DNA from 3 places in the Variovorax sp. dw_954 genome. Region 3 is predicted to be linked to each of the others. Evidence: predicted binding sites of a transcription regulator. Region 3 holds the regulator's gene; each other region holds the start of a gene.

Region 1 (3,274 bases), on a different contig from region 3:
TACGAATGCGCGAGCATAGACAGCCGTGGCCGCATCGACAAGGACCGTGACGCAGGCCCTCAAACCAGCGCGCCGCGGCGAAATCGCCGTGGTCCTAAGATTGCCACCCCGCATCCTCCGGAGGCGACCATGCCCGACGACAACGCGAAGTTCGACAAGGAAGCGATTTCCCTGATCGAGTCTCTCAAGGGGCGGCGCAAGCCTGCCAAGCGAGCACCGAGGACAGGGTCGACGGCCCCCAAGGGCGATAAGGCGGCCGTCAAGACGCCGGTGGTCGTCCGGCGGGCGGCAGGTCGTTTCTAGGCCGAGCAGATTGCGTCACCAGTTGACTTCGCGCTCCGGCGTGGCGCTCACGTGGTGGATCGACAGGTCTGCGCCGTCGTATTCCTCTTCCTGCGACAGCCGCAAGCCCGTCGTGCGCTTCAGCGTGCCGTAGACGGCCAGGCCCGCCACGAAGGCCCAGGCGACGCCGATCGCCACGCCGATGAGCTGCGCGACAAGGCTGACGCCGCCGATCCCACCCAGCGCCCGCTGGCCAAAAATGCCGGCGGCGACACCGCCCCAGGTGCCGCACAGGCCGTGCAGGGGCCAGACGCCCAGCACGTCGTCGATCTTCCACTTGTTCTGCGTCAGTGTGAACATGTAGACGAAGATCGCGCCCGCCACACCTCCGACCACGAGGGCACCGATGGGGTGCATCAGGTCGGAGCCCGCGCACACTGCGACCAGCCCGGCCAGCGGCCCGTTGTAGACGAAGCCCGGGTCGTTCTTGCCGAGCGCCAGCGCCGCCAGTGTGCCGCCCACCATCGCCATCAGCGAGTTGACCGCCACCAGCCCGGAGATCTTGTCGATGCTCTGCGCACTCATGACATTGAAGCCGAACCAGCCCACGCACAGCACCCACGCGCCAAGCGCCAGGAAGGGGATGTTCGAGGGCGGATGCGCGCTGAGCGATCCATCGCCGCGGTAGCGGTTGCGGCGCGCGCCGAGCAGCAGGACCGCCGGCAGTGCCAGCCATCCGCCCACCGCATGCACGACCACCGAGCCCGCAAAGTCGTGGAACGGGTGCCCGGTCGCCGATTCGATCCAGGCCTGGATGCCCAGCGCCTTGTTCCAGGCAATGCCTTCGTACAAGGGGTACACCAAGCCGACGATGACCGCCGTCGCGATGAGTTGCGGCCAGAACTTCGCACGTTCCGCAATGCCGCCCGAAATGATCGCGGGGATGGCGGCGGCGAAGGTCAGCAGGAAGAAGAACTTCACCAGCTCGTAGCCGTTCTGTTGAGCCAGCTCATCGGCGCCGACGAAGAAATGCGCGCCGTAGGCGACCCCGTAGCCGACCAGGAAGTAGACCACCGTCGACACCGAGAAGTCGACCAGGATCTTGACCAGTGCATTGACCTGGTTCTTCTTGCGGACAGTGCCGAGTTCCAGGAAGGCGAACCCCGCGTGCATCGCCAGGACCATGATCGCGCCGAGAAGAATGAACAGCGCGTCTGCGCCCCGATGTAGTGCATCCATTAAAGGCGTGCTCCCAATACTGCTTATGTTGGTGCATTGCCGGCCTTTGCCGGCGCATGGATCAACGCGAAAGCAATATTGGTGCCGGATTGGCCTACTGGTGGTGCAGGCGCTGCAAGTTGGTGCGCATCATTCAGGGCGGGCACCTGGAGCCGACTCGCCGCGGGGGCAGGCCCCGCGCTGCCAGGAACTCAGCCTGGTGCGCCGAAAGCCATCGCGAGGGTGTGGGTGTCTTCGTATGCCTTGACCGAAGTCGGCGTAGATCTGCTGCAGGTTCGCGGCACGTGGATGCGGCGGGGTCGAATCCTGTCTGCGGCTGCACTCCAGCTTCACGCTGCCGGGTGAAGAAGACTGACACTGCTTGCATGGAGTTCGGCGCTGACGCCGTGGCAGGACTCAATTCACCGTCGCCGCTTCACGCGAAACCATCACCACCGGCTGCGCGCGAACCGCGGCCACCCGACGAGCCGCTGACCCACCACCGCGAATCAGTTCCGCCGCCTTCTCCCCGATCACGATCGACGGCGCGTTGGTGTTGGAGCTGACCAGCCGCGGCATCACCGAGCTGTCGCAGATACGCAAGCCTTCGATGCCCCTGACTCGCAACTCCGGGTCGACCACGGAGGCCGCATCACCGCCCATGCGGCAGGTTCCTACCGGATGGTAGGAGGTGCGGCCGAACTGGCGCGCATAGGTCTCGAGGTCGGCCGTGGTCGACACGCGATCGCCGGGAAAGTGCTCCTTGCGGATGTACTTTGCGAGCGCCGATTGCCGGAAGATCTCGCGGCTGATGCGCACGCCTTCCGCGGAGGTCTTCACGTCGCGCTCGTCGCCGAGGAAGTTCGGATCGACGACAGGCATGGCGCGCGGATCGGCGCTGCCGAGCGAGACCGAGCCACGCGCATGCGGACGCACTGCGTAGGAGTTCAGCGTCACGCCCGAGCCGGATTCGATCTTCGGCACGCCCGCCTCCACGCCCGCGCCGACCAGGAAGTGGAACTGCAGGTCGGGCGTGGGCTCGTTCCGGTCGGCGTACCAGAAGGCGCCGCCTTCGACGATGTTGGACGCCACCGGCCCCCTCCTGAACAGCGCGTACTGCAAGCCGGCCCAGGCCATCCAGTGCGGCTTGGCGTACTTGTCGAAGCTGTGCGGGCCGTTGAGTTCGTAGACGATGTCGATGCCGAAGTGATCGTGCAGGTTCTGGCCCATTTCGGGCCGGTCTGCCATTACGTCGATGCCGAGCGCGCGCAGCTGGTCGGCCGGACCGATGCCCGACAGCAGCATCAGCTTGGGCGAGCCGATGGCGCCCGCCGTCACCAGCACTTCGCGGGCGGCTCGCACGATGGTCGGCCGGCCAGCCTCGACCACTTCGACACCCACCGCGCGGCTCTGCTCGATTACGACGCGATTGATCAATGCGCCGGTCTTCACCGAGAGGTTGCGCCGCCCGAGCGCAGGCCGCAGGTAGCCCACCGCCGCGGAACAGCGCTTGCCGTTTCGCGTCGTGGTCTGGTAGGCGCCGGTGCCTTCCTGCGTCGCGCCGTTGAAGTCCGGGTTGTAGGGCATGCCCATCTGCTGGCAGGCCTGCACGAAAGCCTGCGTCATCCGATGCGGCGCGCCGTTGGACACACCCAGCGGTCCGCCGATGCCGTGCAGCGGGCCTGAGAGCGTGTCGTTGTCCTCGGAGCGCCGGAACAGCGGCAGCAGATCCGCGAAGGACCAGCCGGCGCAGCCGAACTCATCGGCCCACGCG
Region 2 (3,274 bases), on a different contig from region 3:
CGCCCGGCGCGAACACGCCGGTGGCCGGATCGAACATCCCCTTCATGAAGAGCCGGTCGAACCCGCCTATGAAGGCATTGCCTTCCGTGAAGGCAAGGCTGTAGCCGTAGATCATCCAGATCACCACGATCATCGAGAACGTGACCATGACCTGCATCAGGATCGACAGCATGTTCTTGCTGCGGACCAGGCCGCCATAGAACAGCGCCAGGCCAGGCACGGTCATCATGATCACCAGCAGCGTGGAGACCATCATCCAGGCGGTGTCGCCCTTGTTGAAGCTCGGTGCTGCGGCGGGGGCCGCGGCGGCGTCAGCGGCAGGTGCGGCCGCGGCGGGGGCTGCGGCAGCCGGAGCTGCAGCGGCAGGCGCCGCGGGCGTGGCTGCGGGGGCAGCGGCCGCGGCGGGCGCCTTGGCTTCGGCGGCTGGCGCCGGCGACTGCGCGAAGCCCGAGACGCTGGCCGTCAACAGGCCCACGCCCAGCGCGAGGGAGAGGAGGAACTTTTTCATTGGGGTGTTCTTTCGTGCCATGAAATGCGTGAAATCAGAGGGCTTCGCGGCCGGTTTCGCCGGTGCGGATTCGCACGACCTGCTCCAGGTCGTACACGAAGATCTTGCCGTCGCCGATCTTGCCGGTGCGGGCTGCGCCCTCGACGGCTTCGATCACGCGCTCGACCAGGTCGTCCGCCACGGCGGCCTCGATCTTGACCTTGGGGAGGAAGTCCACCACGTACTCCGCGCCGCGGTACAGCTCGGTGTGGCCCTTCTGCCGGCCGAAGCCCTTGACCTCCGTCACGGTGATGCCCTGCACGCCGATGGTGGAGAGCGCCTCGCGCACCTCGTCCAGCTTGAAGGGTTTGATGATGGCTGTGACCAGCTTCATGGTTTTGCTACTCCTGAGGAAGATATGGATGGCTCGACCCCTGCAAGGGCCGGGCCTGCTTTTCGTTTTTCTTAGAACGTCTTGGTCAGCGTCGCGATGAAGCGTGCCTTGTTCGGCGAGTAGGTCGTCGCGCCGATCGGGCCGAAGCCGAGGTCGAAGCCGGGGTGGTTCGCCACGGCATAGGCATCCTCGTGGTTGGCGCCCTGGACCGAGCCGGCCAGCGACAGGCCACCGCCGAAGTCCCAGCTGGCGCCGACGTTGTAGTCCAGGTAGTTGCGGTAGCCGAGGCTCTTGATGTCCGACGACATGAAGGTGTAGCCGACGGCGGCCTTCAGCGTGAGGCTGGTCAGCACGGTCTTGCTGTACGACAGGTTCAGGTAGCTGGTGTTCTGACCCTTCTGGCCCGAGCCCGCCTTGTTGCCGGCGTAGTTGAAGTAGTCCTTCGACACGGTCCACGAGTACTTGGCGGTGAAGCTGCCGAGGACTTCGTCGGCCCAGGTGCCCGCGCCGTAGAGTTCGGTCGTGTTGCCGGCGGTATTGCCCGAGTAGTAGTACTGCAGCACGCCGAAGTCGAGGTCGACCGGGCCGGCCTTGAACTTGTAGCCGCCGTAGAAGTCGCTCTCGATGCTGTTGCCCGGCAGCCAGTTGACGCTGGAGTTCCAGTTGCCGACGTAGAAGCCGCTCTCATGCGCGTAGTCGAAGCCGCCCTGGATGGCGGGCTTGAATCCGCTGGTCTTCACCGGGCTGGTGAAGCTGTTGCTGATCATGTCCTGGTCCTGGCCACGGAACTTGTAGTTGGTGGTGAAGGAGACATTGGCCGTGAGCGGCGAGACGACAGGCGCGGGGGTGGCAGCAGCCGGATCTGCCGCGGGGGTGCTCTGGGCAAAAGCGGCGCCCGACGTCGCGAGCGTGGTGGCCAGTGCAACCAACGCCGTGGCAGTGTTACGGTGCATCATCGAGAAACTCCTACGTGTATTTGAAAGGGTGGGAACCCGTTCAAAGCAGGGAGCGTGCCAAATGGTTGCGGAGGGTGCTGGAAAACCCGGAGGCTCATTCACAAACGTACACAAAAGGTCGGATAAATAGTCACACAAGTGTCTTCTTGAACAACGGTTGAATCGAAAAGAAAACAAGAGCGCACCACCGAGGTGGGTGCACCGTTTTGGTGAGGGAGTGGAAATGAGTTTGTCTTTGGTGCAAAGCCGTGCTTTGCTGGGCCTGGAAGCGGCCAGCGTCACGGTCGAAGTGCATCTGGCCAATGGTTTGCCCAGCTTTACGCTGGTCGGGCTGGCCGATGTGGAGGTGAAGGAAGCGCGCGAACGCGTGCGATCGGCCATTCAGAACGCGGGGCTGGAGTTTCCGAACAACAAAAAAATCGTCGTGAACCTGGCGCCGGCGGATTTGCCGAAGGACTCCGGGCGTTTCGATTTGCCGATCGCGCTGGGCATCCTGGCGGCGAGCGGGCAGGTGGACGCGGCCCAACTGGCGGGGCACGAGTTTGCCGGCGAACTGTCCTTGTCGGGTCACCTGCGGCCGGTGCGCGGGGCGCTTGCGATGGCGCTGGCGCTGCACAGCCGGGGCATCGCGACCCGGTTGGTGCTGCCGGCCGACAGCGCGCAGGAGGCGGCGCTGGTGCCGGGATCGGAGGTGTATGGCGCGCGTCACCTGATCGACGTGGTGCGGCACTTCCTGCCTGCGGGAGCGGATGCTTCCGTTTTGCCCGAGCCTGAGGTCGACGGCTGGGCGCGCATTCACTCGGAAGCCGGCACTTACATTCCAAGCTATCCGGACTTGTCCGAGGTGAAGGGCCAGGCCGCCGCCAAGCGCGCATTGGAGATCGCCGCTGCCGGCGGGCACAGCCTGCTGATGGTCGGGCCTCCGGGGTCCGGCAAATCGATGCTGGCGCAGCGCTTTGCCGGATTGCTGCCGGCGATGACGGTGGACGAAGCGCTGGAGAGCGCGGCGGTGTCGAGCCTGTCGGGGCGATTCGGGATCGAGAAATGGGCCGTGCGGCCGACCTGTGCGCCCCACCATTCCGCCAGCGCGGTGGCCCTGGTCGGCGGAGGATCACCGCCGCGGCCCGGCGAAATCTCGCTCGCACATCACGGCATCCTGTTTTTGGACGAATTCCCGGAATTCCAGCGGGCCGCGCTGGAGGCCCTGCGCGAACCGCTGGAGACCGGCACGATCACCATCGCCCGGGCAGCCCGACGCTCCGAATTCCCCGCGCGATTCCAACTCATCGCGGCGATGAACCCCTGCCCTTGCGGCTTCTCGGGCTCGCCGCTCAAGGCCTGCCGCTGCACGCCGGACCAGATCGCGCGCTACCAGGGCAAGCTCAGCGGCCCCTTGCTGGACCGCATCGACCTGCACATCGAGGTGCCGGCCGTGTC
Region 3 (3,274 bases):
ACGAAAGCAGCGGCCCGCTGATCGTCTACGACCAGAGCAACGACACCTTCACCGTCAACGGCTCGACCGTGCCGCCGGACGCCGCCGTGTCGTCCGGCACGCAGGGCGCGCGCGTGCGTGCCGTGCTCACGCCGCGCCCGCCGGTCAATGCATTGCCGGGCAGTCCCCGGGCTGGTTCCGCGCCTCCGGCGCCAGCGCCGGCCCCGGGCGCCGGCCTGCGCTCCACCACCACGCTCGGTGGGGAAGCGCCCCCGTGATGCGCAACGACAACGCCCTGATCGACACAGGCGGCGAGCCCTTGCTCGGGTCGGGTGGGGGCGCCGTCACGGCGGTCCCCGGCAACGGCAGCCGCCTCGACGCGCGCGGCCTGCAGAAGTCCTACGGCAGCCGCATGGTGGTCAAGGACGTGTCGCTCGGCGTGCAGAAGGGCGAAGTGGTCGGCTTGCTGGGCCCCAACGGCGCCGGCAAGACCACGTCCTTCTACATGATCGTCGGGCTGGTCCGGGCCGATGCCGGCGACATCACCATCGACGGCGAGCCGATCGCGCACATGCCGATCCACCGCCGCGCGCGCATGGGCCTGAGCTACCTGCCGCAGGAAGCTTCGATCTTCCGCAAGCTCACGGTCGAGCAGAACGTGCGCGCCGTGCTGGAGCTGCAATTCGAGACCAATGCCAACGGCAAGCGGGTGCCGCTCGGCAAGGCGCGCATCGAGGAGCGCCTGACCGAGCTCCTGAGCGACCTGCGCGTCGAACATCTGCGCGATTCCCCGGCACTGTCACTGTCGGGCGGCGAGCGCAGGCGCGTGGAAATCGCGCGGGCGCTGGCCACGCAGCCGCGCTTCATCCTGCTGGACGAGCCCTTCGCGGGGATCGACCCGATCGCCGTGATCGAGATCCAGCGGATCATCAGCTTCCTGAAGGGGCGCGGCATCGGCGTGCTCATCACGGATCACAACGTGCGGGAGACGCTGGGCATCTGCGATCACGCTTTCATCATCAGCGACGGGCAAGTGCTGGCACAAGGCACGCCTTCGGAGATCGTCGACAACGCGGAGGTACGCAGGGTGTACCTCGGCGAGCATTTCAGAATGTAGGGGCCTTCGGCATGAAGCAAGGCCTGTCGCTGCGCGTATCGCAGCACCTGGCACTGACGCCCCAATTGCAGCAGTCGATCCGGCTGCTGCAACTGTCGACGCTGGAACTGAGCCAGGAAGTCGAGCAGATGCTCGACGACAACCCGTTCCTCGAACGCACCGCGGAGGAGGCTGTGCGCGAGGAGTTCGGCCTCGAAGCCGCCGACGCGCCGCCGCCGCGTGACGACGACTTCGCCACCCCACCGATCGCCAACGGCGCGGACGGCCCTGCCTCCGCCACCGCGTCGAGCGAGGCGGATTCCGCCACCGCCGATGCGACCGCGGACGGCGTCTCCGACAGCGAGCCCGACTGGGGCGGCGACGGCACTGTCGACATGGTGCCCGACGACAGCGAATGGGGCGGCGACGCCCCCGCGCGCGCCAACAACCTGGGCGGCGACGAGCGCGCCGACGCCACCGAGCTGGCGCGCAGCCAGGAGTCGCTGCAGGCCTTCCTGCACCGCCAGGCCCTGGGCCTGCGCCTCGACGAGACCGACCGCGCCGCGCTGAGTTTCCTGATCGAGTCGCTCAACGACGACGGCTACCTGGAGGACTCGCTGCCTGCGCTGGCCTCGGGCCTGGCCGGCAACGACAACGACGAGTTCGACGAACTGGTGCATCGCTTCCAGATGGCGCTGGGCCTGCTGCAGAGCCTGGAGCCGGTCGGCGTGGGTGCGCGCGACCTGGGCGAATGCCTGGCGATCCAGTTGCGCGCGCTGGCGCGTGCCGATGAAGCCGAGGACGAGGAGCAGGTGCGCAAGGTCGCCATCGCCATCTGCAAATTGCCGATGGACCTGCTGGCCCGCCGCGACTTCAAGCGCCTGGCCACGCTCACCAAGAGCAACGAGGAACTGGTGCGCGCGGCGATGCAGCTCATCGCGCGGCTGGAGCCCAAGCCGGGCCGCCGCTTCGTCGACGTGGAGCGCAACGTGGTCGTGCCCGACGTGATCGTCACGCGCACCGGTCGCGGCGCCACGCTCAGGTTCCGCGTCATGCTCAACCCCGACGTCATGCCGCGCCTGCGCGTGCACGACATCTACGCCGGTGCGCTGAAGGCGCACAAGGGCGAGGGCAGCCAGGCGCTGTCGCAGCGGCTGCAGGAGGCACGCTGGTTCATCAAGAACATACAGCAGCGATTCGACACGATCCTGCGCGTAAGCAACGCCATCGTCGAGCGGCAGAAGAACTTCTTCGTGCACGGCGAACTGGCAATGCGGCCACTGGTGTTGCGCGAGATTGCCGACGAACTCGGGCTGCACGAGTCGACGATCAGCCGCGTGACGACCGCGAAGTACATGTCGACGCCCTACGGCACGGTGGAACTCAAGTACTTCTTCGGGTCGGCGCTGGGTACGGAGACCGGCGGGAATGCGTCCAGCACGGCGGTGCGGGCGCTGATCAAGCAGTTCGTGACGAGCGAGAACATCAAGAAGCCGCTGTCGGACAGCCAGATCTCGGACATGCTCAAGGAGCAGGGGATCGAGTGCGCGCGGCGGACGGTGGCGAAGTACCGCGAAGCACTGCGGATCGCGCCGGCGAATTTACGCAAGGCTTTGTAGTGCGTCCCAGCGTTGCAGTGCAATGTTGCAACCGCTTAGGCCTCCGCAAAAGTCGCTAACTTTCGTCAAGTTGTGGCTTGGTTGCGTTTGCAGCTTTCATGTCGCTCACAGGGGATGCGCGGGCCGGCACGCGCTGTGCCGCTACAATACATTTAGACATAATTGTTAGCGACCGCTATAACTCGGTAGTCACTGCGCGGATGGGCGCTACGCCTCCAACCACACGCAATCTTGTCCCGGCGGCCCGGACTTGTTTCAAGTCGCCCATAGGAACTCCGCGAACTGGTCCAAGACCCAGTTCGGTGAGTGCCTGAAAACCCATCGCTTGCTTCGGCGTGCTGCCTATTGCCGCAGGTCGATTTGATTTCGCATCCATGAACATCACCATCATCGGCACCGGCTATGTCGGGCTCGTCACTGGCGTCTGCCTGGCCGACCTCGGCAACCACGTTTTCTGCCTCGACCTCGACCCGGTCAAGATCCAGACGCTCAACAGCGGCGGCATCCCCATCTACGAGGCCGGCCTGGCCGACCTCGTGCACTCGAACGTGGCCGCCAAACGCCTGACCTTCTCGACCGA

What was found. The regulator sigma-54, encoded in region 3, starts transcription at its own class of promoters, with help from an activator protein. The targets are predictions, from matches to a motif close to TGGCANGNAANCTGCTTT.
Region 1: HB681_RS00375 (ammonium transporter) is a predicted target of sigma-54. The motif match lies at 1,591-1,608, and genes of this name have one in related genera.
Region 2: HB681_RS09300 (TorF family putative porin) is a predicted target of sigma-54. The motif match lies at 1,880-1,897, and genes of this name have one in related genera.

The regions. Positions count from the first base shown of each region.
Region 1 covers NZ_JAAVVD010000001.1:79,986-83,259, forward strand. The annotation lists gene HB681_RS00370 (hypothetical protein) at 130-303, shown strand; gene HB681_RS00375 (ammonium transporter) at 319-1,521, opposite strand; gene HB681_RS00380 (GMC family oxidoreductase N-terminal domain-containing protein) at 1,918-3,274, opposite strand, start outside.
Region 2 covers NZ_JAAVVD010000004.1:219,907-223,180, forward strand. The annotation lists gene amt (ammonium transporter) at 1-508, opposite strand, end outside; gene glnK (P-II family nitrogen regulator) at 543-881, opposite strand; gene HB681_RS09300 (TorF family putative porin) at 953-1,837, opposite strand; gene HB681_RS09305 (YifB family Mg chelatase-like AAA ATPase) at 2,061-3,274, shown strand, end outside.
Region 3 covers NZ_JAAVVD010000010.1:49,596-52,869, reverse strand. The annotation lists gene lptA (lipopolysaccharide transport periplasmic protein LptA) at 1-257, shown strand, start outside; gene lptB (LPS export ABC transporter ATP-binding protein) at 254-1,096, shown strand; gene HB681_RS17000 (RNA polymerase factor sigma-54) at 1,108-2,694, shown strand; gene HB681_RS16995 (UDP-glucose/GDP-mannose dehydrogenase family protein) at 3,069-3,274, shown strand, end outside.